3 regions of the Streptomyces sp. NPDC046915 genome follow, and region 2 is predicted to be linked to each of the others. Evidence: riboswitches for the same ligand, from Rfam matches in the RefSeq annotation. Region 2 holds a riboswitch; each other region holds the start of a gene.

Region 1 (10,243 bases), on a different contig from region 2:
TTTCTCAGGCAATGAGTTGTCCACAGGCGTTGCCTCCGGGGCCGGAAGACCTTGATGATGTTGGTGCGTGAGCGGATCTGTTGACACCTGTGAGGGTTCGATGGTGGACATCGCCGAAAACGGTCGTACGTGGCTCCTGACGGGGCCCACCAGCGGTTACGCGCTGCATCTGACGGAGGCGCACGAACTGCTCCACCTCCACTGGGGCCCGCGCATCGCGCTCGCGGACGCCGAGGCCCTCGCCGTCCGTCCGCTGCCCGGCTACTGGCCCTTCGAGTCCCCGCTCGACGGCCGCGAGGAGTACCCGGTGGAGGGCGGCCCCCGCTTCGTCCGGCCCGCACTGTCCGTGCGCACCGAGGAGCGGCGCGGCACCGAGTGGACCTTCGAGGCGTACGACACCGAGGGCGACGAGCTGCGGCTGCGCTTCAGGGACGGCGGACTGGCCGTCACGCTCCACTACCGGATGCGCGGGGACGTCGTCGAGCGCTGGGTGACCGTCGGCAACGGCGGCGACGCGCGCGTGGAGCTGCTGCGCGCCGACGCCGCCACCTGGACCCTGCCCGACCGGGACGGCTGGCGGCTGTCCCAGCTGCACGGCCGCTGGGCCGCCGAGTCCCGGCTGACCAGCGCCCCGCTCACGTACGGCGACAAAATCATCGGCAGCCGCCGCGGCCACACCGGCCACCAGCACCTGCCCTGGATCGCCCTGGACACCGGCGCCGGCGAGGAGCACGGCGAGGTCTACGGCTGCGCCCTCGGCTGGTCGGGGTCCTGGCGGATCGCGGTCGCCCAGCTCCCCGACGCGCGGGTGCAGATCACCGGCGGCGCCGGTTACGACGACTCGGGTCTGCTGACCCTGGCGCCGGGGGAGTCGTACACCACGCCCGTCTTCGCGGGCCTGTGGAGCGACGGCGGCTTCGGCGGCGCCAGCCGTGCCTGGCACGCCTACCAGCGGGCGTACGTCATCCCGGACGCCGACCGGGACCGGCCCGTGCTGTTCAACTCCTGGGAGGCGACGAACTTCGACATCTCCGAGGAGCAGCAGGCGACCCTCGCCCGGCGGGCGGCTGCGATCGGCGTCGAGCTGTTCGTGGTCGACGACGGCTGGTTCGGCGCCCGCACCAGCGACCGTGCCGGTCTCGGCGACTGGACGCCCAACCCCGACCGCTTCCCGAACGGCCTGGGGACCCTCGCGGACTATGTGCACGCCCTCGGTATGCAGTTCGGCATCTGGGTCGAGCCCGAGATGGTCAACCCGGACAGCGAGCTGTACCGCGCCCACCCCGACTGGGTGCAGTTCCAACCCGGACGGAAGCGGACGGAATTCCGCAATCAGCTCGTCCTCAACCTCGCCCGCGAGGACGTCCAGCAGTACCTCTGGGAGCAGCTCGACGGGCTTCTCTCCAGCGCCCCGGTCGACTATGTGAAGTGGGACTTCAACCGCTGCTTCACCGACGCCGGCTGGCCCGGCGAACCGTACCCGCAGCGACTGTGGGTGGACCATGTCCGTGGCCTGTACGGCCTCCTCGACCGGCTGCGGGCGGCCCACCCGCGCGTCGCCTTCGAGTCCTGCTCGGGCGGTGGCGGCCGGATCGACCTCGGTGTCATGAGCCGTACGGACCAGGTGTGGACCTCCGACAACACCGACCCGCTCGACCGGCTGGCCATCCAGCACGGCTTCAGCCAGATCCATCCCGCGCGGGTCATGGCCGCCTGGGTCACCGACAGCCCGAACACCCAGCTCAACGGCCGGGTCAGCGCCCTGAAGTTCCGCTTCGTGAGCGCCATGGCCGGGGTCCTCGGCGTCGGTGGCGACCTCTCGGAATGGACGGAGGAGGAGCTCGCCGAGGCCCGGGAGTGGGTGGAGCTCTACAAGGAGATCCGCCCGGTCGTGCAGCGCGGCGACCTCCATCGGCTGCGGCCGCCGGAGGGCGGGCTGAGCGCGGTGCAGTACGTCCTCGGGGACGAGACGGTCGTCCTCGCCTGGCTCCAGGCGCAGCGGTACGGCGAGCCGGTCCCCGCGCTGCGGCTGCGCGGCCTCGACCCCACGGCATCGTACGAATGCCGCGAAACGGGCGAAATCCATCGAGGTGCCGTCCTGCTGCACCACGGGCTGCGCACGGGGTTGCGCGGTGACTTCGATGCGGCGGTTCTCCGTCTGCGTCGTATCTGAGTAATCTGCCCGAATGAGGCCCTTCATTACTTTTATTGGAACTAATTCTGAAATAGGGGGTCATGGGGGTCGAGTGGTGAGGAGGGTCATATTGGTGACCGTCCGTTGTGCGTCATGTTCACGTAATCCGCATGGTTTTCCGGCGATTTGACGCGGCGGGGAAGAAGGGAATTCACGGAGGGTGACCGGGAACTCCCGTAACGGATCAAGCGAAACGCGGACAGAGGGAATCTTCTGCTTGTCCCGTCGCGTCCCGCTCGCTTACGTTCGCCACCAATCCGGACGGAACGCCGAATCCTGCCGCCGCCCGGAGCTCGGACACACTCACCCGTGCACGGCAGGAGCGGGGGACCCACCAGGTACGACTGCCTGTCCCGGTCTCCGGGACGGCTAGGGGTGAAGCCGCGCTCCGTGCGCGGCCGGGCAGCTCCAGCCCGAACCCGACAGCTCACCTCGCAGGCGCCGGAGAGGAATTCGCCATGCCCGCGAAGGGTAAGCACCGCCGTCCCAAGAACCGGCGTTTCACCCGCTCCATCGCCGTCGCCGGAACCGGCGGCGCCGCGCTGGCGCTGCCCCTCATGGGGGCCACCGGTGCCCATGCGGCCTCCGCGGCCACCGCGAAGGACTCCGTTTCCGAGAAGGCCGTCCAGGCCGTGCCGGTGGCCGAGAAGAAGGCCGCCGCCGCGCAAGCGGGCGCGCACACCTACACGGTGCGGTCGGGCGACTGGCTCGCGAAGATCGCCGACGAGCAGAACGTCCGCGGCGGCTGGCACCGGCTCTACGCGGACAACCGCGAGGCAGTCGGCAGCGACCCCTCGCTGATCCACCCCGGCCTGAAGCTGACCCTCGGCGAGAAGGCCGCCGGGACCGGCACGAGCGCCAAGTCCGCCGCCCCGAAGAAGACTTCGTCCGCCTCGCACGCGACCACGCCCCCGGCCTCGCGGTCGGCCACGCGGACCCGGCCGGCGCCCGCCGCCGCGCCGAACGCCGCCACCGGCTTCACCCTCCCGGTGTCGGGCGGCACCGTCGGCACCGGTTACCACGTGCCGGGCGGCATGTGGTCCAGCGGCTACCACACGGGCGTCGACTTCGTCGTCCCGACCGGCACCTCCGTCAAGGCCGTGGGCGCGGGCACGGTCGTCTCCGCCGGCTGGGGCGGCGCCTACGGCAACCAGGTCGTGATCAGGCTCGCCGACGGCTACTACGCGCAGTACGGCCACCTCTCCTCGATCTCCGTCTCGGCCGGGCAGACCGTGGCCGCGGGGCAGCAGATGGGCCTCTCCGGCGCGACCGGCAACGTGACCGGCCCGCACCTGCACTTCGAGATCCGCACCACGCCGAACTACGGCTCGGACGTGGACCCGGTCGGCTACCTCCGCTCGCACGGCGTCGCCGTCGCCTGACGGCACTCGGACCACCGGAGGCCGGACCCCTGATCCCCGGGTCCGGCCTTCGGTGTACCCGGGCGTATTCCCGTCCGGCGCCTTTCGGTGCCGTGGCTTATCTCACCGTCCGTCAACCCCGTATTACGGTCGCGTAGGTCACATCGAAAGGTGAATCATGGGCCGATGTGGCAGACGATTCGAAGAGTGACAACAGATCAGTGATCGGGTCGTACGTGGCGGTGGGGGACAGCTTCACCGAGGGCGTGGGCGACCCCGGCCCCGACGGGGCGTTCGTCGGCTGGGCCGACCGGTTCGCGGTCCTCCTCGCGGACCGGCGGCCCGAGGGCGACTTCAGGTACACGAACCTTGCGGTACGCGGCAGACTGCTCGACCAGATCGTGGCGGACCAGCTCCCGCGCGCCGTCGAACTCGCCCCGGACCTGGTGTCCTTCTGCGCGGGCGGCAACGACATCATCCGGCCCGGCACCGACCCCGACGAGGTGGCCGAGCGCTTCGAGCTGGCGGTGGCACAGCTCACCTCCGTCGCGGGCACCGTCATGGTGACGACCGGCTTCGACACGCGTGGCGTGCCCGTGCTCAAGCATCTGCGCGGCAAGATCGCCACGTACAACGGCCATGTCCGGGCCATCGCCGACCGGTACGGCTGTCCCGTCCTCGACCTGTGGTCCCTCAGGACCGTCCAGGACCGGCGCGCCTGGGACCACGACCGGCTCCACCTCTCGCCCGAGGGGCACACGCGCGTGGCGCTGCGGGCCGGCGAGGTGCTCGGCGTGGAGGTCCCCGCCGACCCGGAGCAGCCCTGGCCGCCGCTCCCGCCCCGGGGCACGCTCGACATCCGCCGCGACGACGTCCACTGGGCCCGCGAGTACCTGGTCCCGTGGATCGGCCGCCGCCTGCGCGGCGAGTCCTCCGGCGACCACGTGACGGCCAAGGGCGCCCTGTCCCCGGACGACATCAGGACGCGGATCGCCTCGGTGGCCTGAGCGGGTTCCCTCCGGGGGTTCGGCGGTGGCGCTGTCCGAAGGCGGTACGGCAGCGGGCTGCGGTGCCGTACGGCCTCCGGGCAGCGCGGTCATGCGCGGGCGGGAGCGATGCCCCGGCCGCCCTGCCGCCGCCCGGTACACCCCGTCGGGGCGTCGCCCGCGCGGAGCGTCACGGCTGCGTCAGATTCTCCCGGTCCAGGCCCAGTTCCCGGGCCAGGGCCTCGTTCACCCATGCCTGGGCGCGGGACCGGGGCACCGCGCCGGCGTAGGACGTCAGCTGGACGGCGAGGCCGTCGAGCAGGGCGGTCAGGCGCAGGGCCGTGGCGGTGGGGTCCGGGCAGTCGAACTCGCCCGCCTCGACGCCCTCGGCGATGACCTCGGCGATCGCCGCCTTCCACTGGCGGTCCAGATCGCGGGTGACCTCCCGCAGGGCGGGCTCGCGCAGCGCCACCGCCCAGCCCTCGATCCACAGCCGCCAGCCCTTGGCCTGGCCGGTGGGCGCGTACCAGCGCACGGCGGCCCGCAGCCGGCGCAGCGCGGACGTACGACGGCCCAGCAGCCCCCGCAGATGCGCGAGGTCGCCCTCCGCCGCGTGCGCGAAGGCGGCGGCGACCAGCTTCTCCTTCGTCGAGAAGTGGTACAGCACCAGCGCGTTGCTCACACCGAGCACCGCGGCCACGTCGGCGATCCGCACCGCCGCCACGCCCCGCGCCTCGATCTGCTCGACGGCAGCCCGCAGCAGCTCCTCCCGCCGCTCCGCCACGCTCAACCGCACTCTCGCCACGCCGTCACCCTAATCGCTCACGCGGTCACGGCAGCGGCGCAGTCCGGCCGTCCGGTCAGCGGTACCAGCCGAAGCGCTCCGCGATCACCGGCAGCCGGTCGGCCACCAGGGCGTGCGCGGCGGCCCGGGGAGTCGTGCCGTCGGCCTCCGCGCGCGCGAGCATCAGGCCGACCAGGGCACGCATCGAGCGCCGGGTGTACGCGAAGGCCTCCTCGGCGTCCGGGCCGATGTCCCCGAAGAGGGTCCACCACCACCAGGCGTTCGTACCGGAGTTGACCACCACGTCGGGCAGCACGGTCACCCCGCGCGCGGACAGCAGCCCCTCCGCCTCCGGCAGCACCGGCATGTTGGCCGCCTCGACGATCCAACGGGCGGTGATCCGCTCCTGGCCGGCCGTGTCGATCGCGTACGACACCGCCGCCGGCACCAGCACCTCCGCCTCGGCGGACAGCCAGGCCTCGCCCGGCAGTTCCCGGTCACCGGGACGCAGCACCGCGCGGTCCAGGGTGCCGTACGCGTCCCGCGCGGCGAGCAGCGCCTCCACGTCCAGACCGGCCGGATTGGCGATCGTGCCCTTGATGTCGGCGACGGCCACGATCCGCAGGCCCGCGCGCGCGAGGAACCGCGCCGTCGCCCCGCCCATGGTCCCCAGCCCCTGCACCGCCACCCGCGTGCCCGCACGGGGCACCCCGGCCCGGTCCAGGGCGGCGAGCACCGACTCGGCCACCCCGCAGCCGCCGACGAGTTCGTCCAGGCCGATGCCGTCCACCTCGACGGCGAAGGCGTCCGCGAGCCGCCGCCGGGCCGCCGCCTCGTCGTCGAGCAACGGGTACACGGCCTGGACACACGACACCAGCCCCGCCTCGGCGGCGGCCCGGTCGACCAGGTCCTGGGTGAGGCCGAGGTCCTCACCGGTGGTCCAGCAGCTCTCGACGTACGGCCGCATCGCGCGCAGGTAGCGCACCAGCAGCCCGTACGCCCCGGGGTCCCGCGGATCGCAGTCGATGCCGCCCTTGGCGCCGCCCAGGGGCACGTACCGGCTCTCGGGGTCGTAGTGCAGGGCCTCTTTCATGGTCATGCCGCGGGCGAGCCCGGTCACCTCCTCGAGAGTGCAGCCGGGCCGCATCCGCAAGCCCCCGCTGGCCACGCCCCGTACCAGCCGGTCGACGACCAGGAACCCCTGGCGTCCGGTGACGTGGTCCGTCCAGACCAGCGACATCAGTGGGGTCGTCATACGGGCTCCCGGGAACGGCTGCCGGACCGTCTACTGAACGGCCGGTCAGTACAGTGAAGCGTCCGACGATATCGGGGCTCCGGCCGGCGGGGCAAGGAACAACCGGACCCCGTCCCCGGTTGTCGGAACGGGCCGACCATAATGAATGACCTCGCCGACTCCACCTGGAGGTACCGTGACCGGATTGGGTTCCCTGAGCTCCGGGCTGCGCACGCTGCGGCCCGCGGCCTTCGGCGCGGAGCCCGGCGGTGAGCGCCTGGCCCGTATCCGCAGATCGCCCCACTTCAAGGACGGTGTCTTCCAGAACCCCGGAGGCACCGCCCGCACCCGGCCCTCCGGTTCCACCCTGGACCTGGCGAAGGTCTTCCTCGACAAGGACACCCGCCCCCGGCGCTCCCCGCACGGCACCGTCCCGGTGCACCCCACCACGCTCGCCGACCTCGCCCGGCCGCCCGCCACCGGGCTGCGGCTGACCTGGATGGGCCACTCGAGCGTGCTCGCGGAGATCGACGGGCAGCGCGTGCTGTTCGACCCGGTCTGGGGCGAGCGCTGCTCCCCGTTCCCGTTCGCCGGGCCCAAGCGGCTGCACCCGGTGCCGCTGCCGCTGGCCGCGCTCGGCCCGGTCGACGTGGTGGTCATCAGCCACGACCACTACGACCACCTGGACCTGCCCACCATCAAGGCGCTGGCCGGGACGGACACCCTCTTCGCCGTGCCGCTCGGCGTCGGGGCCCACCTCGAACAGTGGGGTGTCGCCGAGAGCCGGCTGCGCGAGCTGGACTGGCACGAGGCGACCAAGGTCGCCGGTCTCACCCTGACCGCCACGCCGGCCCGTCACTTCTGCGGACGCGGGCTGCGCAACACCCAGCACACCCTCTGGGCCTCCTGGGTCGTCGCCGGCGAGGAGCACCGGATCTACCACAGCGGCGACACCGGCTACTTCGACGGCTTCAAGGACATCGGCGCCGACCACGGCCCGTTCGACGCCACGATGATCCAGATCGGTGCCTACAGCGAGTTCTGGCCCGACATACACATGACGCCCGAGGAGGGCATGCGCGCCCACCTCGACCTCCAGGGCGGTCAGGCCGCCGCCGGTGCGATGCTGCCGATCCACTGGGCCACCTTCAACCTGGCGCCCCACCCCTGGGCGGAGCCCGGCGAGGGCACCGTCGCGGCCGCCCGCGCGGCCGGCGCCCGCGCCGCGCTGCCCCGCCCCGGCGAGCCCTTCGAACCCACCGCCGAGACCGTCCCGTCCGAGCCGTGGTGGCGCGGCGTGGCCCTCGCCCCGGCGGGTGGCTGGCCGGAGGCCGTCACGGAGGCGACCGTGAAGGCCGCGGCAGGCTCGGCGGCCAAGGCCCAGGTCCAGGCCGGCACAGCCGGTGACACCCCCGGCGGCACGGCGGAGGACGAAGGGGACCCGGAGGCCGTTCCGGCGGGCTGAGCGCCGCGTGGCGGCAGCCGCACGACGCGGGGCCGGCGAGGGCCGGGGAGTCATGGGCTCCCCGGCCCTCACTGTCTGTTCGTGACCACATCTGACCAGGTCGGATCGAGGATTTACGGCTCCGCTCCGGGGATTCCGGCCGGGTTGTCGGTCTGTCGTACGACGCGTCATACCAGAGCGGGACCCTCACCGGTGGACTTTGTCAACTGCCCACCGCACTTGATGCCGGTGCGACTACTGTGAGTGTCCGTCGGACGACGCAGGGCCGCATCGTGCCCGCCGGACCAGTACGAGGACACCCATGTCTCACCTCCGCGCACCGGCCGCGCGTGCCGACCGCCGTGAGGGCGGCCGGCACGGACGGCCGGCCGCCCGCCCCGTTCCCGCACTGCCCGAGACGCACATACGGCCACAGCTCCTCCGTCTCGCGGTGCTGCCGCCCGTCGCGGTCGCGCTCAGCGCCAGCGCGGCCGTGCTGGTCACCGTCCGCTCCGCCGGAGTCCGCCCCGGCCTCACCCTGTGGACCGTGCTCGCCGGAGCGGTCTCGGTGACCGTCGCCGGCATCCTCATCGCCGCCTTCGCCGCCGACCGGACCGCCCGCTCGGTGACCGACCGGGTCGCCGCCCTGCGCCGCAGCGCCGCCCGCGGCGAGGCCGACCTGCGGGCCCTGGTCGAGGCCCTGCGCAAGGGCGAGAACCCGGCCGCGCGGGGGCCGCGCGGCGGGCCCCCCAAGGACGCCGACGACCTCGAACTGCTCGCCGCCGACCTCGCCCGCGCCCACGACGGCGCCGTCGCCGCCGTCGTCCAGGCGGCCCAGCTCTCCAGCCAGGCGGGCAGCGAACAGAAACTCGAGGTCTTCGTCAATCTCGCCCGGCGGCTCCAGTCCCTGGTGCACCGGGAGATCTCCATCCTCGACGAGCTGGAGAACGAGATCGAGGACCCCGACCTGCTCAAGGGCCTCTTCCACGTCGACCACCTCGCCACCCGCATCCGGCGGCACGCCGAGAACCTCGCCGTGCTCGGCGGCGCCGTCTCGCGCCGGCAGTGGAGCAACCCGGTCTCCATGACCGAGGTGCTGCGCTCCGCCATCGCCGAGGTCGAGCAGTACTCCCGGGTCCGGCTGGTCCCGCCCATCGACGGCCGGCTGCGCGGGCACGCCGTCGCCGACGTCATCCACCTGCTGGCGGAACTCGTCGAGAACGCCACGCTGTTCTCCGCCCCGCACACCCAGGTGCTGCTCCGCGCCAACCTCGTCACCTCCGGGCTCGCCGTCGAGGTCGAGGACCGCGGGCTCGGCATGCCGGTCGGCGAGCAGGCCCGGATGAACGCGCTGCTCGCCGACCCCGACCAGGTCAACGTCGGCAGCCTGCTGGCGGACGGGCGCATCGGCCTCTTCGTGGTCTCGCAGCTCGCCCGGCGGCACGGCATCACCGTCCGGCTCCAGACGAACATCTACGGCGGAGTGCAGGCCGTCCTCGTCGTGCCGCAGGGCCTCCTGGGCACGGAGCCGGACGACGCGTCGGACGCGGGGCACACGGGCACGGGACAGGTCCCGGTGCTCCCGGCTCCACCGACCGCGCCGGTCCCGCAGGCCCAGCACCAGCCGGCCCGGGCCCCGCAAGCCCCGCAGATCCCGCACGCCCGCGGCGACGGCACCGCGAACGGGAGCCGGCCCGGCGACGGGCCGGGCCGGCACGCACAGCGCGGGCACGGCCGGGCGGGAGCCCCGGCGGACGAGGGAGCGCCGCCGCCCCTGCCGGTGCGCGGCGCCCACGAGCCACGGGCCACCCCCGCGGAGGCCACCCCCGGCATCCGGCCCGGCGAGCGGCGCACGGTCGCGGAGAACACGGCCGCACCCCTCACCCCGCGCGGCGGCAGCACGGTGCGCGGCACCATGGGCAAGCCCCAGCTGCCCCGGCGCCGCGCCCAGGAGCACATCGTGCCCCAGCTGCGCGGCGGCCCGGCACCACGCCAGGACAGCGACACCCCCGCCGCCCACGACCCCGGGCTGATGGCCGCCTTCCAGCGGGGGATCGGCCTGGCCGAGGCCCAGCAGCACCTGGAGCGGGCCGACGCCCTCCCGGGAGAGCCGACCGGGACGAGCCACACCGGCTCGGCCCTCCTCGATCTCACCGTCCGGCCCGACGGGAGCGCACCGGCCGGATGACCACCCCTGCCCCCACCCCCACCCCCAGCGCTCCCGCAGACCTTCGTACCCC
Region 2 (10,243 bases):
CGCTCCCGCGTCGGTCTGCCCGCCTCGGCGGACGGCCCGCCGGTGCGCGACCGCTGGCTCGTCCTCGCCCAGTACGACACCTCCGACCCGAAGCTGACCACGCGCCGGATATGGCTGTACGGCGCCGAGTCGGGCCGTACGGCTCTGCTGCTGTCGTACGGCGCGGCCGGCCGCCCCCCGGAGCTGGCGCTGCCGGTCGGGCTGGCCCTGGACGCCGAGGTGTCCGCGTACCCGGGTGCCGGGCAGCCGCGGGCGGCGCTGGGCGAGCGGTTCGCCGCGCCCGCGCCCGCGGCGATCCGGCCGCCGGGTCTGACCACGGCCGAGTCGGCCGCGCGGTACGGCGAGGCGCTGCGGGCCGATCCCTGGCTGGACGCGGTTCCGGTCACGCTGGACCGGGTCGTCCCGGCCCCTGCCGGTGATTCCTGGCAACTGGTGGACGCCGGCACCGACTCGGCGCTCCCCCTCACTCCCACCGCCCGCTCCCGACCGGGCCTGTGGCGCCTCGTCGCCCTCTCCGGCGGCGCTCCCGTCAAGGTCTTCGGCGAGTGCGGCCACCGGGGCTTCACTCCCCTGACGGCCTGGGCGGCGGGGGTGGGAGAGGCGGTGGCGCTGTGCTGACCGGGCGAACGTACGCATATCGCCCGTCCCGAGGGACACCCGGCGTGGGTGACCGTTCAACCGCTTCGCCGCACCGCCCCCGACCGAGAGGCACGTCATGAACAGCACCCCCGCTCCGGCGGACACGCCCGTCGCGGGCGTGTGGGAGGAGCTCGTCACCGCGGCCCTGCTCGGTACCGACCGGCGTCCACCGGCCGGGGGCGCGCCCGGACGGGAGGCCCCGGTGGCGCTGTTGGACGCGGCGGCCGTGGAGACCGTACGGCGGCGGGCCGGGCTGCGTCCCGCACCGGCGGCCCGGCGGCCGGAACCGGCGCCCGAGGACCCGCGCCCCGTACTGCCCGCCCCGGCGGCGCGCAGGCTGGCGATGCTGCTGGCCGACCGCCCCGGCACGGGCGGGGGCGGCCGGCGGGGCACCTCGCCCGACCTCATGGAGCTGCTGCCCCAGTGGCTCGCGGCGGCGAACGCGCGCGGATACGCTCCGCCCCCGCAGGCGCTGCCCGCACTGCTGGACGCGGCCCGGGGCCGTACGGACCTGCGGGCGGCGGTGCTGGAGTTCGCGGGGGCGCGGGCACTGTGGCTGGCCCGGCTGAACCCGGACTGGCGGTTCGCCCTGCGCGCGGCGCCCGGTGGCGGCGCGGCGCTGCCGGCCCTGGACGACGCCGACGGGGTGCGACGGCTCTGGGAGGAGGGGCTGTTCGCCGAGCGGGTCGCGCTGCTCGCGGCGGTCCGGGCGGGCAGACCGGCGGTCGCGCGCGAGCTGCTGGCGGGCACGTGGGCGACGGAGCGCGCGGAGGACCGGCTGATGTTCCTCGACTCGCTGCGCACGGGGCTCGCCGCGGAGGACGAGCCCTTCCTGGAGCAGGCGCTGGCCGACCGCAGCCGCAACGTACGGGCGACGGCCGCCGAGTTGCTGTCCGCGCTGCCGGGATCGGCGCTCTCCGCACGGATGGCGGTGCGGGCCGGGGCCTGTGTGGCCGTCGATCACACGCGGGACAGGGCGACGATCGTGGTGGAAGTACCGCTTGAGTGCGACACGAGGATGGAGAGAGACGGTGTAGTGCCCAAACCTCCTACGGGTAGAGGAGAAAGGTCGTGGTGGCTGGGCCAGTTGGTGGAAGCGGCACCGCTCGGGACCTGGTCGGCACGGCTCGGCGGGCGCACACCTCAGGAGATCGTGGCGCTGCCGGTCGCGGACGACTGGCTGGGCGAGTTGCACGCGGCCTGGTGCCGCGCGGCGGTGCGGCAGCGGGACGCCGAGTGGTCCCGGGTGCTGCTCGGAGCGCCGTCGGCGCCCGAGGCGGGTGGCCCCGGGGCGGTCTCCCTGGCCGAGCGGGCCAAGCTGCTGGGCACGCTGGACGCGACGGAACGCGCCGCGTGGGTGGCTGGGTTCATCGCGACGCACGGGCTCTCGGAGGCGTTCCAGCTGCTCGGGATGTGCGCGGTGCCGTGGGCCGCTCCGCTCGGGCGGGCGGTGGTGGACGCCTTGAACATCGCTCGGGACGCGGGGAGTTATCCATGGAGTTTCAGTGGCGTGATGGGCCTGGCCGAGCGGTGTCTGGACCCGGCGGAGGCCTCACGACTGGACGGGCTGCTGGCGGTGCCGGACGAGTCGGAGGACGCGTCGCCGGGGGCCGGAGGGTACTGGGCGGAGGCGTTCCAGCGGCTCGTCACGACGTTGCGCCTGCGCGCGGCGATGGCGGACGAGCTGGGTGCGGCCCAGTGCCCTCGCTCGCCGGGGCACCAGGTCCCCTGACCGGCGCGCCGCCCCGGCCGGGCGAGCCGGCTCGGGTGCTACGCCTCCGCGGGCTGGCGCGCGTTCTCCCGCACCCACTCCACGATCGACGCCGTGGTGGCACCGGGTGTGAAGATCTCCGCCACACCCTTCGCCTTCAGGGGCGCGATGTCCGCCTCGGGGATGATGCCGCCGCCGAAGACCAGGATGTCCTCGGCGTCGCGCTCCTTGAGGAGGTCGATGACCGCCGCGAAGAGGGTGTTGTGGGCGCCGGAGAGGATGGACAGGCCGATCGCGTCGGCGTCCTCCTGGATCGCGGTGCCGACGATCTGCTCCGGTGTCTGGTGGAGGCCGGTGTAGATGACCTCCATACCGGCGTCGCGCAGCGCCCGCGCGATCACCTTGGCGCCGCGGTCGTGGCCGTCGAGCCCCGGCTTGGCGACCACCACGCGGATCGGACCGGCTGCCACACCCATGACTGCCTCCATGAAGCGAGAAGTGAACGAACGTTATCTACAGGATCCCGCAACCACCAGTTTCACGGCGCTGACCGAGGGGGAAATCACACGGTGGGACACGTCAGGGAGCCGCGGCGTGGTCCACGAGGTCACGAAAGGCACGTTGGGCAGGTAGGGCAGGACGCCGCGGGCGCCGCATGCCTCACGTCTCTCACGCGGGCCACTCGTGTCCCGTCGACCGCGCTTCTTGTGGCATCCCATGAGCGCACACGGGGGGCGGAGCCGTCCTCCGGCGTGCCGACAGGAGGCCGGCCATGATGGTCACCAGAGCACTCGACCCCATACTCCCGCTCTGCCGCCGTCTCGTGCCGGACAGAATCGCCGGCCTGTCCCTGGCGCTCCTGAAGGCGACCGCCCTGGAAGCCGCGATCCTCGCGGGGCATGTGCTGCTGTATCCGACCGGCATCCTCCCGGAACGCCGCTCCCCTCTCGTGGCGGTGCCGGACGGCGGCGCGAAGCTGCCGGTCCAGGAGCGGCCGCCGGTCGTCCTGCTGCACGGCTTCGTCGACAACCGCTCGGTCTTCTTGCTGCTGCGCCGCAATCTCCTCCAGCACGGCAGGCAGCGGATCGAGTCGCTCAACTACTCGCCGCTGACCCGGGACATCCGTGCCGCGGCGGAACTGCTGGGCCGGCACATAGAGGAGGTCTGCGAGCGGACCGGCAGTCCGCAGGTCGACGTGGTGGGCCACAGCCTCGGCGGGCTGATCGCTCGCTACTACGTGCAGCGGCTCGGCGGTGACCACCGGGTCCGTACGCTCGTGACGCTGGGCAGCCCGCACGGCGGCACCCGGGCCGTGCCGCTGGCGAACGCGCACCCGATCGTGCGCCAGATGCGCCCCGACTCCGAGCTGATCGAGGAGCTCACCCGGCCGGCGCCCGGCTGCCGCACGTACTTCGTCAGCTTCTGGAGCGACCTGGACTCCCTGATGGACCCGCTGGAAACCGCCCGTATCGACCATCCCGACCTGATGGCACTGAATGTGCCGGTAACGGGGATCGGGCATCTCGCCCTGCCGGTGCATCCGGCCGTCGCGGCCGGGATACGGCAGGCCCTCGACAGCGAGCGGCCGACGGCAAGGGCGGCGAAGCGCCGGAACGGCCTCACGGTCGCATCCTGATCCCGGCTCGGCCACGCGCGTACCGGGCGGTGCAACAGCCGCCCGGGACGGCCCGTTTACCGGGCCGACACCCATCCGGCTTCGAACGTCCTTCGAACACAAAGCCAAACCCGCGCCCGTCGTCCCCCGAAACACGGCCGAATGCCCGTTTCCCGCGAACGTGAAACCGGCCGAAGATTGTCGCGCCCGCGTACCGCCGGGTACAGTCGCCGCACTGCTCTGCCAGCCCCTGTTGTCGAGGCGAAAGAGAAGTTGGTGAACGACCGTCACCCGTCGGGGACCATGACCACCCCGGCTTCGGCTTCCGACGCCGCCTCCGCGCACTACGCGACCCACGGCGGCCAGGAAACCCAGTACGGCGACTTCACCACGTACGACGGGTACGGCGCCACCGGTTTCGAGACCGGCGCCCACGCCACCGCGACCTTCGATTCCGACCCGCTCTTCGGCAATCTCCCGGGCCAGGGCCACACCACCGGCGCGTACGACACCACGCAGTGGACGACCGGCGCCGGCCAGAGCGCGCACTACGACCCGTACGCGGCCCAGCACCACACCGTCTACGACTCCGGCGCCTACGACGCCACCGCCTGGACGACCGGCCAGCAGCAGTTCGCCGGCATCCCGCACCAGGCGACGTCCCCGGACGTCAGCGGCCAGTGGGAAGCGAACGCCTGGCTCCAGCCCGACCAGTCCGGGGCCGCGCCCGACCACACCCAGCAGTGGGAGTGGGGCACACAGACCTTCGACACCGGCGCGTACGACGCCACGCAGTGGAACTCCGACGGCTCCGCCGCGGCCACCGAACCCGAGCCCTTCGAGCAGTCCTTCGACCAGCAGGGGACCGCCACCTTCGAGCAGGTCTCCTACGAGGGGTACGAGGAAAACTACGAGGAGAGCTACGAGAACGACGTCGAGGCGGAACCCGTCGCGGACGGCGACGAGTTGTCCGCCACCGGTGAGTTGCCCGGCGTCGCTCCCCTGCTCGACGACCAGGAAGAGGTCACCCCGGCGCCGCCCCGGCCGGGCTCCCGCAGCGCGGCCCGCTCCCGTCGCCGTACGCCTCCCAAGCGCTCCGCCCTGCTGACCGTCGCCGTGCCCTCGGTCTGCGTGATGGGGGTGGCCGGGATCGCCGCCGCCTCCGTCGGCAGCCTGACCGACGGCGGCGGCAAGGACACCACGGCCAGCGCTTCGGACACACATGCGGTGAAACCGTCCGCCGCCAACAGCAAGCTGGACTCGCAGCTCAGGACCCTCTCCGCCGGCGCCGACGACTTCGCCGACCGGGCCAGCCGGACGCAGGAACGCATCGACCTCAAGTCCCAGCAGGAGGCCGACAAGAAGGCGGCGGCCGCGGAGGCGGCCCGCAAGGAGCGGCTGCGCCCCAAGTACGTCCTCCCGGTCACGCAGAAAGGGCTCAGCGCCTATTTCGGCCAGGCGGGCGTGAACTGGATGTCGGTGCACACCGGCATCGACTTCCCCGTCTCGTACGGCACGACGGTGATGGCGGCGACCGACGGCACCGTCTCGACGAAGTGGAACAGCGCCTACGGCAACATGCTGATCCTGACGGCGAAGGACGGCACGCAGACCTGGTACTGCCACCTCTCCAGTTACCGGGTTCCCGCCGGCACGAGCGTCAAGGCCGGTACGCCCATCGCGTACTCCGGGAACTCCGGCAACTCCACCGGCCCGCACCTGCACTTCGAGGTCCGGCCGGGCGGCGGAGCGGCCATAGACCCGCTGCCGTGGCTGCGCAGCCACGGGCTCGACCCGACGTAGGCCCCCGGGGGCCGCGCCCCCGGAACCCCGGCGCCCCGCGCCTCCTACGGCTTCTCCCTACATCCCTACAGCTTCTCCACCGGCGCGTACCGCAGCAGCAGCCGCTTGGGCTTGGTGTCGCCGAAGTCGATCGTCGCCTCGGCGTTCGCGCCCGTGCCCTTCACCCCGACGACCGTGCCGAGCCCGAACTGGTCGTGCGTCACCCGGTCCCCGACGGCCAGCGCCACCACCGGCTTCTCCGAGCTCCTGCGGGTGGCGAAGCCCGAGGCGCCCGACGCCGAGGAGCGCGAGCGGGTGGAGGACAGCGAGGCCGCCACCCCGGACGCCGGTCCGGAGGGCATCGGCGCCGCCCCTCCCTTCCGCTTCCACTCCACATGGGCGGGCGGGATCTCCTCCAGGAAGCGGGAGGGCGGGTTGTACGAGGGCTGGCCCCACGCGCTGCGCAGAGCCGACCGGGTCAGATACAGCCGCTCCCGCGCGCGCGTGATGCCGACGTACGCCAGGCGCCGCTCCTCCTCCAGCTCCTTGGTCTGGCCGAGGGCACGCATGTGCGGGAAGACGCCGTCCTCCATGCCGGTGAGGAAGACCACCGGGAACTCCAGACCCTTGGCGGTGTGCAGGGTCATCAGCGTGATGACGCCGTCGCCGTCCTCCTCGTCCGGGATCTGGTCGGAGTCGGCGACCAGCGCGACCTGCTCCAGGAAGTCGGACAGACCCACCGACTCGCCCTCACCGCGCTCCTGCTCGAACTCCAGCGCCACTGCCGCGAGTTCCTGGAGGTTCTCGATGCGGGTCTCGTCCTGCGGGTCGGTGGAGGCCTGCAACTCGGCCAGGTATCCGGTGCGTTCGAGTATGGCTTCCAGGACGGTGGCCGGGCCCGCGCCGGACTCGACGATCGTACGGAGCTCCTCCATGAGCACGTTGAACCGCTTGACCGCGTTCGTCGACCGCGCCGCCATGCCGTACGCCTCGTCGACCCGCTTCAGCGCCTGCGGGAAGCTGACCTTCTCCCGCTGGGCGAGGGCGTCGATCATCGCCTCCGCGCGCTCACCGATGCCGCGCTTGGGCACGTTCAGGATGCGGCGCAGCGGGACCGAGTCCTCGGGGTTGGCGAGGACGCGCAGGTAGGCCAGGACGTCCCGGACCTCCTTGCGCTCGTAGAAGCGGACACCGCCGACGACCTTGTAGGGCAGGCCGACGCGGATGAAGACCTCTTCGAAGACACGGGACTGGGCGTTGGTGCGGTAGAAGACGGCGACGTCCGAGGCCTTCGCCTCGCCCGCGTCCGTGAGGCGGTCTATCTCGTCGGCGACGAACTGCGCCTCGTCGTGCTCGGTGTCGGCGACATAGCCGGTGATCTGCGCGCCCGCGCCCGCGTTGGTCCACAGGTTCTTGGGGCGGCGGGACTCGTTGCGCTCGATGACCGCGTTGGCCGCGGAGAGGATCGTCTGGGTGGAGCGGTAGTTCTGCTCCAGCAGGATCGTCGTCGCGTCCGGGTAGTCCTCCTCGAACTGGAGGATGTTGCGGATGGTCGCGCCGCGGAAGGCGTAGATCGACTGGTCGGCGTCACCGACCACGCACAGCTCGGCGGGCGTCAGGTCGTCCGGGCCGGGCGGCACGTCCGCCGGGTGCGCCGGATGCTCGGAGGTGCCGACGAGCTCCCGCACGAGGGCGTACTGGGCGTGGTTGGTGTCCTGGTACTCGTCGACCAGGACGTGACGGAAGCGGCGGCGGTAGTGCTCGGCGACGTCCGGGAAGGCGCGGAGCAGGTTGACCGTCGTCATGATCAGGTCGTCGAAGTCGAGCGCGTTGGCCTCGCGCAGCCGCGACTGGTACAGGGCGTAGGCCTGGGCGAGGGTCTTCTCGAAGCCGTCGGCGGCCTGGGCGGCGAAGTCCTCCTCGTCGATCAGCTCGTTCTTCAGGTTGGAGATCTTGGCGCTGAAGGACTTCGGCGGGAAGCGCTTGGGATCGAGCTCCAGGTCGCGGCAGACCAGGGCCATCAGCCGCTTGGAGTCGGCGGCGTCGTAGATCGAGAACGACGACGTGAAGCCGAGCCTCTTGCTCTCCCGGCGCAGGATGCGCACGCACGCGCTGTGGAAGGTCATCACCCACATCGCGTTCGCGCGCGGGCCGACGAGCTGCTCGACGCGCTCCTTCATCTCGCCGGCGGCCTTGTTGGTGAAGGTGATCGCGAGGATCTGGCCGGGGTGGACGCCTCGCTCGCCGAGCAGGTGGGCGATGCGGTGGGTGAGCACGCGGGTCTTGCCGGAACCGGCGCCGGCCACGATGAGCAGCGGGGAGCCGGCGTGGACGACGGCCGCGCGCTGGTTCTCGTTCAGCCCGTCCAGGAGCGCGGCGGCGTCGATCGCCGGGCGTGGGGCGCCGTCACGGTAGTACCCGTCCCGGTCCGGTGGCACATCGAACTTCCCGCCGAACAGATCGTCCGGAACCGGCTCCGGAGCGTGATCGTCCTCGGGCGGCGGCGGGGGTTCCTCCTCGTGCCCACGAGGGGTCTGGAGGTCCGCCAGGAAGCTGTCGTCAAAGAGGCTGCTCATCGCTCTCCGAGTCTAGGGCGCCCCACCGACAACCGGCCGCCACCCTCGGAACTTGGCCGGCGGACGATCCCCTCACCCTGCGGAACCGCATGGTCACAAGAGCGACACGCGTGTCCCGTGTCACGAAAATGTATCGGACATATAGTGCACCAACCTTCACATGAGTCACACGAGTTGGCTAGCGTTCGGCCAGGCCGCTCGACCCCCACCGGCGAACCTCGCCGGGCCGCGCGGCCTCCGCCGAGTCCGGTGCGCCCCTTACGGCAGCCGGAGCCGGGGACCCACCGAGACCTTGGGGTGAATCGGCCCGCCCTCCCCACCGGGGACGACGGCCGTAGGGCAACCCTTCCGAACCACCCGCCCGAACCCGACAGCTAACCCGGTAGGCGGAGCATTGGAAGGAGTCGCCTCCCTTGGCGTCGCACCGCAAGCGCCCCTCGGGTGGGGCAGGCATACGCAAGCCCGCCCTCGCCACCGCCGCCCTCACCTCCGTCGCCCTGCTCTCCCAGACGGCCAACGCCACCCCCTCGACCCCCTCCACCGACAACAAGCCGAGCATGGAAGAGGTCGAGAAGAAGGTCGACGACCTGTACCGGCAGGCGGGGTCGGCGACCGAGAAGTACAACGCGGCCAAGGAGACGACCGGCAAGCAGCGCCGGCGAGTCGACACCCTCCTCGACGAAGTGGCCAAGCGCACGGAGAAGCTGAACAAGGCGCGCGAGAAGCTGGGTTCGTTCGCCGCGGCCCAGTACCGGACCGGGGCCGCCGCCCCCGACACCGCCACCTTCCTGCTCGCGGACACCCCGCAGGACTACTTCGACCAGACCCAGCTGATGAGCCGGCTGACCAAGCGGGAGAAGGGCGCGGTCGACGACTACGTCACCGAGCAGTCCGCGACCATGAAGAAGCGTCAGGAGGCCACCCAGAGCCTCGAGACGCTGACCGACTCCCAGCACGACCTCCAGGCCGCCAAGTCGACCGTCCAGAAGAAGCTCTCCACCGCGCGTGAGCTGCTGTCCACGCTGACGGCGCAGGAGAAGGCGCGGCTCGCGGCGATCGAGAAGCAGAAGCAGGAGGAGGCCGCGCGCAAGGCGGCGGAGCTCGCGAAGGAGCAGGCGGCGGCGCAGGCAGCCGCGCAGGCGAAGGCACAGCAGCAGAACAGCGGCTCGTCGGACACGTCGACCTCGACGGGTTCCTCGTCGGGCTCGTCCACGTCGACCTCGCCGTCCACGCCGACCTCCTCGTCCTCCGCCAAGGCCGCGAAGGCGATCGCGTTCGCCCGCGCGCAGATCGGCAAGCCGTACGTCTGGGGCGCCACCGGCCCCGGCTCCTACGACTGCTCCGGCCTCACCCAGGCCGCCTGGAGAGCCGCCGGCGTCAGCCTGCCACGCACCACCTACGACCAGGTCAATGCCGGCACCACGGTCTCCCTCGCCAACGCCCAGCCCGGTGATCTGGTCTTCTTCTACGACGATGTGAGCCACGTCGGCGTCTACATCGGCAACGGCATGATGATCCACGCCCCCAAGCCCGGCGCCTACGTCCGTGAGGAGTCGATCTACTACGGCGGCGAATCGATCATCCACAGCGTGGTGCGTCCGGCCTGAGCCGGCGGGGCCCTAGCATCGGGCTCATGCCCGGCCCCTACTCACCTATACGCGTCTGGTGGGCTCGGCGTTCACCGGCGGCCGGTGCCGCTGTCATGGCGACCGGGATCGTGTCGGTGGGGTTGCAGCTGATCGGTCACGAGGTGCTGTCCCGGGTCGCCCTGGGGCTGGCCTGCGCCGCCTGGCTGGGGTTCGCGGCCGGTTTCACCCTGCGGCTGCTGCGCGAGCGGGAGCGGTGGGCGGCGGAGGCGGAGACGCCGAGCGCGCTCACCGCGGTGGCCGCCACGGCGGTGCTGGGCACCCGGTTCTCACT
Region 3 (10,243 bases), on a different contig from region 2:
CGGCGACGTCGAGCGCGAGCGCGATCTGCTCACCCGGGATGTAGCCGGCCTGCTTGATCGCCTCGATGATGAGGTCGAGGGCGGCGCGGTTGGACTCGAGGTTCGGGGCGAAGCCGCCCTCGTCGCCGAGACCGGTGGACAGGCCCTTGGACTTCAGGACCTTCTTCAGGGTGTGGTAGACCTCGGCACCCCAGCGCAGCGCCTCGGAGAAGGACTCCGCGCCGATCGGGGCGATCATGAACTCCTGGATGTCCACGTTGGAGTCGGCGTGCGAGCCGCCGTTCAGGATGTTCATCATCGGCACCGGCAGCAGGTGCGCGTTCGGGCCGCCCAGGTAGCGGAAGAGGGGGAGGTCGCTGGCCTCGGAGGCGGCGTGGGCCACGGCGAGCGAGACGCCGAGGATGGCGTTGGCGCCGAGGGAGCCCTTGTTGTCGGTGGCGTCCAGGTCGAACATCGCCTGGTCGATCAGGCGCTGCTCGGTGGCGTCGTAGCCGACCAGCTCCGGGCCGATCTGCTCGATGACGGCGAGGACGGCCTTCTCGACGCCCTTGCCCAGGTAGCGGTTGGGGTCACCGTCGCGGAGCTCGATGGCCTCGAAGGCGCCCGTGGAGGCGCCGGACGGGACGGCGGCACGACCCGTGCTGCCGTCGTCGAGGCCGACCTCGACCTCGACCGTGGGATTGCCTCGGGAGTCCAGGATTTCCCGGGCTACGACGACGTCGATGGACGGCACGAGCATCTCCTTCTTGGATGTGACGCTGAAAGTGCGGGGCTGTGTGCCTTGCGGCTGGGCCTTGCGACTAGAGCCTAACCGTCCCCGGGCCATCGGCAGCCGACCGACCGCCCCGTGGACACGGCGACGGTACACATTGTTCCCCAACGGAACAAAGGGCGGGAAGAAAAAAGAAACCCCGCTCCGGTGCGTACGGGGGAACACGCACCGGAGCGGGGGACCCCGTGGGGGACGGGGGGGTGACCCTCACGTGGCCTCCATCATGGAGGCCACGGATATGAGGGCGCTGTGGTCGTACTACCAGCCAGGTGTCACTTCAGGTGCAGCTGCTGGCCCGGGTAGATGACGTTGGCGTCGTCGACGATGTCCTTGTTCAGCTGGAACAGCTTCTGCCAGCCGCCGGCGACGTGGTGCTTCTCGGCGATCGAGCTGAGGGTGTCGCCCTTGACGACCTTGTACTCGCCGTCGCCCTTCTTGACCGTCTTGCCGGTCGGGGTGGTGACGGTCTTCTTGGCGGCCGGACGCTCCGAGGAGCGGGTGGCGGCCTGCTGGTCGGCCGAGCGGGTGGTGGTGCCGGCAGAGCTGGAGGAGTTGGAGGAGCTGGAGGAGCCGCTGCTCGAACCGGTGTAGGCGGCGCCGGACAGGCCCTTGCCGCAGACCGGCCAGGCACCCTTGCCCTGCGCGGCGAGGACCTTCTCGGCGACGGCTATCTGCTGGGCCTTGGAGGCCTGGTTGGCCTGGGAGGCGTACTGCGTGCCGCCGTACGCGGCCCAGGTGGAGGCGGAGAACTGGAGACCGCCGTAGTAGCCGTTGCCGGTGTTGATGGACCAGTTGCCGCCGGACTCGCACTGGGCGACCGCGTCCCACTCGGAGGCGGTGGCGGCGGAGGCGTTGCCGGCCGCCATCAGCGGGGCGGCGACGGCGGCGCCGGTGACACCGGCGACAGCGATGGCGCGGACGGCCTTGGACGGACGACGGTGCTTGCCCTTGCCGGAAAACAGCATGGATCGATCCCCTCACCGACGCCTGCGAGGTGAGCTGTCGGGTTCGGGCCGGTTGAGTTGCCCGGCCGCACCTCGCGTGGTTCTCGTGCGAGGCGCGGCTTCACCCCTAGCCGTCCCCGGTGGTCTTTCGACCTCCGGGCCCGGCGCTTACCTTGGGTCCCCCGCTCCTGCCTACGGCGCTTGACGCGACGACTGTTCCCGGGCAGCCGCTGGCAGGATTCGGCGTTGCGGCGGCCGGGGCTCGCGTTGACGAGCGGTCATGACCGTAGACACGCGATCCGCGGAAATTCAAAGACGATCAGGGCTTCTGAGACTCATCCCACACTTTCAGCAAAGCGGACAACAAGCCCAAAACGGGGCGTCAACTCCCGCTACTTTGCACCCGTTTCGGCACTGAGTTCCAGGGTCTGACCGGGGGCGATGTTGTTCGGGTCGCTTCCGATGTCGCCCTTGTTCGCGGCATAGAGCGCCCGCCATCCGCCCTCGAGGCCAAGGGAGTCGGCGATGGAGGCGAGAGTGTCACCGTCGCGGACGGTGTAGCCGCCTGCGGCGTGCCGGCCGGAGGTGGTGGCGGTCTGACCGCTTGTCACGGTTTCGTCCGCATTGTCGCCCCGGTGACGACCACTGCTGGCCACCCCGGTGTCCACAAGGCTCCAAGAACCCCCGGTCTGCCACGAATCGTCCGATTCATCGGCGTCAGGAGACACCGTGGCCGAGCTGCCGCTGCCCTCGGACTTCCCGGAGCCGGAAGATGCCGACTTGTCCGACTTGGCGGAATCATCCGAACCCTTGGAGCCGGCATCGACACCCGGGCTCGGCGAGGACGAGGCGTCCAGCGAGGGGCCGGAATCGGACGACTCCGACGAATCAGACGAAGACTTCGAGGAATCCTCGGACCCCTGGGACCCCTTGGAATCCTTCGAATCGGATGAATCAGATGAATTCGACGAATGGGAGGAATTGTCGGAACCGGATGATCCGGACCCGCCGACGCCCGTGTCGACGTCCACCGAACCGGAGTTCGACGTGAGGCCGGAGAGCAGGGCGCAGGTGGCCCAGGGCTTGGTGCCCTGGTCGGCGAGGATCTTCTCGGCGACCGAGATCTGCTGCGAACGGCTGGCCTGGTCCGGCGTGGAGGCGTAGTCGAGGCCGCCGTACTTGTCCCAGTCGCCCTGGGACATCTGGAGGCCGCCGTAGTAGCCGTTGCCCGAGTCGGCGCTCCACGAGCCGCCGCTCTCGCACTCGGCCACCTTGTCCCACGTGGTCCCGTCGGCCGCGTTGGCCGCGGATGCGCCGAGCAACGGGATGGCGATGGCGGAGCCGGTCACTCCGGCCGCGACGAGGAGGGCCGGAGCCTGACGGGGGCGTCGGTGGCGACCGTTCCCGGAGAGCATGCGGTGACCTTTCCCAAGACAGCAGTACCGGCGCGGCGACTGCGGTGAGGCGCCGCGCTGACGAGTGAACGTATCGGCAGACGATCACTTGTCACAAGTTAATGCCGCGCAGATCACGTGAAGATCACAGAGTTGAACGTCGGTCACTTTTTTGTGAAGGCGCCGTCCGCCCTCCCGCTTACCGGTCGATTACCGGACGGTCGTGAACTCCACGGGCAAGGTACGCAGTCCACGCATGATGAGCCCCCCACGCCACCGCAAATCGGCTGGTTCCACCGCGAGTCGGAGGTCGGGAAGACGGGTGAGGAGGGTGGCGAGCGCGGTCTGGCCCTCCAGCCGGGCGAGCGGGGCGCCGAGGCAGTAGTGGATGCCGTGGCCGTAACCGAGGTGCTGATTGTCACGCCGTGCGAGGTCGAGGACGTCCGGGTCGGCGAACCGCTCGGGGTCCCGGTCCGCGGCGGCGAGTACGACGAGGACGGGGTCGCCGGGTGCGATGTCCTGCCCGCCGACGGTGAGCGGCCGGGTGGCGAACCGCCAGGTGGCGAGCTCCACCGGGCCGTCGTAGCGCAGGAGTTCCTCGACGCCGGTCTCCAGCAGCTGCCGTTCTCCGCGCGCGAGGGACTCCTGAAGCCGCTGCCGCTGCCCGGGGTGGGTGAGGAGGGCGTACGTGCCGTTGCCGATGAGATTGACCGTCGTCTCGAACCCGGCGAACAGGAGGATGAACGCCATGGCGGCGGCCTCGTTCTCGGTGAGGTGCTCGCCGTGGTCGGAGGAGCGGATGAGACCGGAGATGAGGTCCTCGCCGGGCGCCGGTTCGGCCGGGAGCGCCTCGCGTTTCTTGTGGATCAGCTCGGCGAGGTAGCCCCGCATCTTCTTCACCGACCGTGCGACCCCGCCGCGCGGGCCTCCGCCGTGCCGGATCATCATCCCCGCCCAGTCCCGGAAGTCGTCCTGGTCCTCGCGCGGGACGCCGAGCATGTCGCAGATGGCGTAGATGGGGAGCGGGAAGGCGAACTCATGGATGAGATCGGCGGAGCCCTTCGCGGCGAACCCGTCGATGAGATGGTCCGTCAGCTCCTGCACGCGCGAGGCGAACTCGGCGACGCGGCGAGGCGTGAACGCCTTGCTGACGAGTCGGCGCAGCCGGGTGTGGTCCGGCGGGTCGATGTTGAGCAGATGCGTCATCAGCTCGGCCTTGCGCTCCCCCGGGATCCCCGTCTTGCCCTTGGCGTGCGCGGGCTCGTCGTGGTGCGCCGGGTTCTTCGACAGCCGCGGGTCGGCCAGCGCCTGCTTGGCGTCGGCGTACCGGGTGACCAGCCAGGCCTCCACCCCGCTGGGCAACTTCGTCCGCCGCACGGGCGCGTGCTCCCGGAGCCAGGCGTAGGCCGGGTAGGGGTCGCTCGCGAACTCCCAGGTGAAGAGGTCCGGGGCGGGCGCGCCGGGGGCTGCCTGGGGGTGGGGCTGGAGGTGGGGCTGGTTGGTCACCCCTTGACGGTATCCGGGTTTCCGGCGCGTGCCTCGGGGGCTATGGCTGTCCGCCGGACAGGTCCTGCCCCGCCACGCCCTCGGCGGCCCGTATCGCGTCCCGGTAGGCCCGCGCCGCCGCTCTCAGTGCCGCCTCCGGGTCGACGCCGTCCGCCTCGGCCCGGGTCGCGAGGGCCAGGAGGTCGTAGCCGATGCCCTCGCCCTGGGGCAGGGGTACGTCCAGGCCCGCGATGCGTACCCGGGAGGACAGCTTCGCGGCGAGGGCGAGGCCGGGCTGGCCGAGGGGGATGCCCTCGGTCACGGAGGTGCGCTGCTTCTCGACCGCCTTGGTCCGCAGCCAGTGCTCCTTGACCTCCTCGGGGGTCTCGGCCGTCGCGTCGCCGAAGACGTGCGGGTGGCGGTGGATGAGCTTGGCGACGATGCCGCCGGCCACGTCGTCGATGGAGAAGGGTTCGTCGGCGTCCTCCTCGGCTATGCGGGCATGGAAGACGACCTGGAGCAGGACGTCGCCCAGTTCCTCCCGCAGTTCCTCGCGGTCGCCGGCCTCGATCGCCTCGACGAGTTCGTACGCCTCCTCGATGCCGTACTTCGCCAGGCCCTCGTGGGTCTGGCGGGAGGACCAGGGGCACTCGGCGCGGATGCGGTCCATGACCTGGACGAGGTCGAGGAGGCGGGCCCCGGGCAGGTCGTAGGAGGCGGGGAGCAGCTCCAGCTCCGGCATGGAAACCCGGCCGGTGCCGGCGAGTCGGGCCAGGCCGTCCGTGAGGGCCGGCTCGCCCTCGCCCGTCGCCACGACCACGACCGTGTGGCCGCCGGCGCAGGCGTCGACGAGTTCCTGGGCGGTCGGGGCGGCCTCGTCCACGGATATCCCGGCCTCGCGCAGATAGGGCAGCTGCGGATGGGCGCCGTCCGCGCACAGCACGCGGTCGGCGCCGCGCAGCGCCTGCCAGGCGGGCCAGGACAGCAGTCCGGGCGCGACACGGTGGCTGGTGGTGAGCAGGACGATCCGGCCGGGGGCGGCGTCCGGGCCCGGTACCTGCGCGTCTTCGAGGCTGGTGGTGTTCACGCCTCGAACGTAACGCACACCCACCGGCGGCCTCGCGCGTTGTCCACAGGGCGGGGATGACGGTGGGATCGTATGACCGGACTCGGACGGGACTCGGACCAGACCCGGGCTTGGCCCCGGGCTCGGACCCGGGCCTGCACCCGCCCGACCTACGCCGTCTCCTGCGTCCCGCTCCCCGTGACCTCCCGTACCCACGGCGTCTTCGCGTCGACCCGGCTGCTCTTCTGCACGTCCCAGGTGCCGTAGCGCGGGTTCAGGTCGACGTGGAGTTCCTTGGACGCGGTGGACAGGGCCTTCCAGAACGCGGGCTGGGTGGTGTCCGTGCCGAGCTGGGTGGCGAGCTTCTGCGCTTCGAGCTGGAGGCGCAGATTGTCGTCGAGACGTGCGGGCGCGATGCCGTACTTCTGGAGCCAGGTCGTCTCCAGCCCCTTCGCCCCGCCCGCCTGCTGCTCCAGGCCGGTGCGCATCTGCTGGATCTCCTTGCGGCTGACCGTGACGCCCTGGTCCTGCGCGGCGCGGTGCAGCACCCGGTCGAGGACCATGTTGTGCAGGGTGTCGCGGGTGAGGCTGCTGGTGGAGGCCAGGACCTGCTGGTACTGCGCCTCGCCGGGCACCGCGGCCTGCTGCGCCCGGCGCACCTCGTTCACCCGGCTCTCCAGCTGGGCGACGGTGATCCGCTGGCCGCCGACGACGGCCGCCGCGCCGGGGTGCGCATCGTTTCCGCACGCGGTGAGCAGGGGGGCCGCGGCGGCGATCGCGGCGGACAGGACGAGCGCGGTGCGACGGCGGCGGTGCAAGGAAACCTCCAAGGGAGATTGTGCGGCGGTGCACAAAGTCTTGCGGTGATCGATGGTAGGCAGTGGGCAAGCTCTGGCCAACCCATTCGACCAACGATTCGCGCGCGCTTCGGGCACCGCCGCGTGCCCCGGGAGGATGCGGGAGGGCGCGGGAGGGAGCCGGTCAGCCGGTGATGGCCACCGGAGCGTCCCACGCGTCACGGTCGACGGTGATCGTGACGCCGCCGTACGTCTCCTTGCTGTTGACCATGTACTGGTGGGCGCGGCTGTGGTTCGTGAACTGGGTGGAGCCCCACGGCCAGTCCGCGGTCGTGGTGTTCTGCTTGTCCCACAGCGCGTACCAGAGGTTGCCGGGCAGGTCCGTCTTGTCGGCGGCGGTGGCGATGGCCTTGGCGCTGGAGCTGGTGAAGCCGTAGTAACCGGTGCGGTACGTCTTGGCGTGCAGGCCCTTGTCGAAGGCGCGCACATACGTCAGCACCGCGTCGTTGCACGACTTGTTCGTGGTGTCGTACGACTCCATGTCCAGGTAGATCGGGCTGCCCGCCTTCATCCCGAGCGCGGAGGCCTTGGCCACGGCGTCGGAGGCGTCGGAGGCGCCGAGGGAGGCGGCGGTGGAGGTGGTCAGCTTCTCCGGGTTGGAGCCGGACTGACACGGCGGCTGGGCACCGACGTACAGCGGGATGAGCTTCCAGCCGAGACCGCTGACGTACTTGACCCAGGAGGCGGTGAGGTTGGGCTGGCCGCAACCGCGGTTCTTGCCGCCCACGTAGACGGCCGCGGCGCCGTAGAACCCGGTGTGCCAGGCCTTCATCGCGGACTGGGAGGGCGCGGCGCAGGTGTCGAAGGCGCGGCCGGTGTACGTCTTCTGCGCGGGCCAGGTGGTGGCCGCCATGGAGGTCTGCGCGGCGATGCCCGCGCCGGCCACGACGGCGGCACCGGCGACGCCCCACGTGATGTATCTGCGCTTCTTGGACTGCCGATGGCTGGACCTGGACATGGAAGACCCCACCCTTGTAGTGCTGCGTGCCGGGAACTGCGTGGCAAAAACGGACGGCACCTTATCCCGCGCCGCCCCCGTGTTCGGAAAACTCCGCCCCAGGAAGATCACAAAGATCCCTCAGGGAACGGCAAAGACTAACCACGGACCTGCCCCAGCCACTGCAGGGTCCGCCTGATCTCGGCGGCCAGCGGGTGCCCGGGGCCGTGCACGCGCTCCACGTCCAGCACGAGGCGCGCGAGCGTGTCGTGGGCGGCGGGCCGGTCGCCGAGCGCGAGCAGCAGGTGGCCGATGCGGCGGCGGACGTCGTGGGCGAGCTGCGGGTCGCCGGAGACGTACTGGTTCTCGTAGTACGGCAGCAGCGCCCGGTACTCGGCCAGGGCCGCCGCGGGTTCGCCGAGCTGTTCCAGGCACTGGGCGGCGTCGTAGCGGAAGCGCAGGGACTGCGGGTCGGCCTGACCGGCCTCGGTGGCGCGTTCGTCGGCCAGACGGCGCAGTTCGGGCAGCGCCCGCCGGTACTGGCCGTCGTCCATGAGCGTGGCCGCGTACTGCTTGCGCAGGGTGCGGACGACCGGGGAGTGCTCGCCGTGCTGTTCGGCCGCGGCGGGCAGGATCGCGCCGAGGATGTCCACCGCCTGCGTGATGCGGCCCTCGCCGAGCAGACGCTTGACCTCGTCGACGGCCGCGGCGACGTCGGGCTTCTCGGTCACGGACGGGGTGGGCGCGACGGGGGCGGGCTGGGGCGCGGGCGTGCGCGCGCGGTCCGGCCAGGGAGCATGCGGGCGCAGGAAGGGACGCGTCGGGTCCAGCGGGGCTCCGGTGGGTGTCCCGCGCGCGGGCAGCAGCAGCGCGAGATGCTCGTACACCTCCTGCGCGGAGGCGGGCCGGTGCTGCGGGTCCTTGGCCAGCAGGCGCAGGACCAGCGCCTCGAGGGCTTCGGGGACCTCGGGGCGGAGCCGGCGCACGGGCAGTGGCGGCTCGTACAGGTGCCGGTGGAGCACGCCGAGCGCCGTGGAACCCGCGAACGGGACGTTTCCGCTGAGCAGTTCGTGCAGCAGCACACCGAGCGCGTACAGGTCGGTGTACGGGCCGACCGCGCCGCCCATCGCCTGCTCCGGCGCCATGTAGGCGGGCGAGCCTATGGGCGTGCCGGTGTGGGTGAGGCGGGTGGTGTCGGCGTCCATGACGGAGGCGACGCCGAGGTCGAGGACGGTGACCGTGCCGTCCTGCTTCACCATCACGTTGCGCGGCTTGAGGTCGCGGTGCACGATCGGCACGGCGTGCACCGCGCTCAGCACGGCGCACAGCTGCGCGGCGACCGCGACCGCCCACTGCCACGGGTACGGGTCGTGCTCGGCGAGGTGGTCGGAGAGGTCGGCGCCGTCGACGTACTGCATGACGAGGAACAGTTCCTCGCCCTCGCTGCCCGCGTCGTGCACGGTCACCAGTCCCGGGTGGTCGACCTGCGCGGTCACCCGGCACTCGCGCACGAACCGGCGGCGCAGCTCGTCGGCCTCCTGCCCGGCCACCTTGTCGGGGCGCAGCAGCTTCACTGCCACGCGCCGGTCGAGCCGCTGGTCGTACGCGGTCCACACCTGGCCCATGCCGCCCTGCCCGATGAGCGTGGACAGCTCGTAGCGGCCGGCGACGACGCGTCCTTGCGCCACGGTCACCTTCCGCCCTCGTGGTTGCCGTCGTGGTTGCGCAGGTAGTCACTCAGTTCGTCGAGCTCCGCGCGCACCTGGTCGATACGTGCGGGCGCCGGGCGCTGGGGCGGCGGCGGGGTGGGTATCGGCGGCTGGGGCAGCGGCGTGTGCGGCACCGGGGGCGGGGTGTGCGGGCTCTGCGGCGCGCTCGGCACGGTCGCCGCGGTGAACGGCGACGGCGGCTGTGCGTAGCCGTACGCCGGTGCCATGGCCTGCTGCGCGGTGTACGCCTGCTGGAGCCGGTGGAAGTGGCGGATGTCGGCGGCGAGGTAGTACGCGATCGCGGCCACCAGGGTGCCGAGCAGCAGGAAGACACCCAGGTAGCCGCCGGGGGTGTGGACCTCGTCCCCGCCTTCGTTGCCCAGCAGCACGAGGCTGAGGATGTCGGCGGCGACCACCGCCACGAACAGGCCCCAGTCCAGCGACTTGCGCGTCACGACGGCCAGGCGCAACAGCATCGCCGAGGTCAGCAGACCGATGCTGAAGATCGCGATCACCACGAACAGCACCCGCAGGAAGACCAGCCACCCGATGTGGGGCGGCTGCTTCACCGGCTGTGCGTAGCCGCGGCCTTGCATGGCTGCTCCTGTTGCCTGAAGAGGGCGTGCGGTTGTCGCTTCGAGCGTATAGGCCGACACGGACAAGCGGTCCCAGGTTGTACCGAACCGTTGTCGTGCTGATCACTTTGCTCCACGATCACCTCAACCGGGCGCCACCGTTCCGTCCGTCAGGCCGTCGTACATCCCGCGCACGAGCTGCTCGCCGAGCCGGCCCGCGTGCCTGAGCGCCCGCTCGAACTCGTCGAGGGCCCGGAAGCGGCCGCCGTAGCGCCGTTGTTCGTCGAGCGGCAGCCGGGGCAGCTGGAGCCGGCGCGCGTCGAGGCGGGTGGCGGTGGACGCGTAGCTGCTGGCCTGGCGGTTGTTGGCGGTGCCGCGCAGGAACCCGGCGATGAACCACGGGTCGAGCGCGGTGGGATCGGGGCGCAGGAGCACGAGGTTGCGGCCCAGGGCGGCGCCCGCCGTCGTGTCGTCGATCACGCGCGCCACCGAGCCGCCGCCGAG

What was found. Region 2 has a riboswitch for cyclic di-AMP ahead of ABZ915_RS27740 (NlpC/P60 family protein). Riboswitches for the same ligand answer to the same signal wherever they lie in the genome.
Region 1: another riboswitch for cyclic di-AMP. It lies ahead of ABZ915_RS41915 (LysM peptidoglycan-binding domain-containing M23 family metallopeptidase); the one in region 2 lies ahead of ABZ915_RS27740 (NlpC/P60 family protein).
Region 3: another riboswitch for cyclic di-AMP. It lies ahead of ABZ915_RS38780 (transglycosylase family protein); the one in region 2 lies ahead of ABZ915_RS27740 (NlpC/P60 family protein).

What each region holds. Positions count from the first base shown of each region.
Region 1 covers NZ_JBEYXB010000026.1:91,484-101,726, reverse strand. The annotation lists gene ABZ915_RS41920 (alpha-galactosidase) at 101-2,173, shown strand; cyclic di-AMP (ydaO/yuaA leader) riboswitch at 2,489-2,648, shown strand; gene ABZ915_RS41915 (LysM peptidoglycan-binding domain-containing M23 family metallopeptidase) at 2,653-3,576, shown strand; gene ABZ915_RS41910 (SGNH/GDSL hydrolase family protein) at 3,777-4,562, shown strand; gene ABZ915_RS41905 (TetR/AcrR family transcriptional regulator) at 4,732-5,346, opposite strand; gene ABZ915_RS41900 (Glu/Leu/Phe/Val dehydrogenase dimerization domain-containing protein) at 5,402-6,580, opposite strand; gene ABZ915_RS41895 (MBL fold metallo-hydrolase) at 6,756-8,024, shown strand; gene ABZ915_RS41890 (ATP-binding protein) at 8,326-10,191, shown strand.
Region 2 covers NZ_JBEYXB010000011.1:141,596-151,838, forward strand. The annotation lists gene ABZ915_RS27710 (SWIM zinc finger family protein) at 1-618, shown strand, start outside; gene ABZ915_RS27715 (DUF5691 domain-containing protein) at 716-2,371, shown strand; gene ABZ915_RS27720 (cobalamin B12-binding domain-containing protein) at 2,410-2,826, opposite strand; gene ABZ915_RS27725 (alpha/beta fold hydrolase) at 3,123-3,986, shown strand; gene ABZ915_RS27730 (M23 family metallopeptidase) at 4,242-5,768, shown strand; gene pcrA (DNA helicase PcrA) at 5,834-8,323, opposite strand; cyclic di-AMP (ydaO/yuaA leader) riboswitch at 8,552-8,729, shown strand; gene ABZ915_RS27740 (NlpC/P60 family protein) at 8,737-9,930, shown strand; gene ABZ915_RS27745 (tellurite resistance/C4-dicarboxylate transporter family protein) at 9,957-10,243, shown strand, end outside.
Region 3 covers NZ_JBEYXB010000021.1:89,968-100,210, reverse strand. The annotation lists gene eno (phosphopyruvate hydratase) at 1-739, opposite strand, end outside; gene ABZ915_RS38780 (transglycosylase family protein) at 1,045-1,737, opposite strand; cyclic di-AMP (ydaO/yuaA leader) riboswitch at 1,742-1,926, opposite strand; gene ABZ915_RS38775 (transglycosylase family protein) at 2,109-3,131, opposite strand; gene ABZ915_RS38770 (cytochrome P450) at 3,321-4,616, opposite strand; gene ABZ915_RS38765 (nucleoside triphosphate pyrophosphohydrolase) at 4,657-5,682, opposite strand; gene ABZ915_RS38760 (SurA N-terminal domain-containing protein) at 5,832-6,479, opposite strand; gene ABZ915_RS38755 (glycoside hydrolase domain-containing protein) at 6,643-7,476, opposite strand; gene ABZ915_RS38750 (serine/threonine-protein kinase) at 7,614-9,107, opposite strand; gene ABZ915_RS38745 (hypothetical protein) at 9,146-9,760, opposite strand; gene ABZ915_RS38740 (N-6 DNA methylase) at 9,884-10,243, opposite strand, start outside.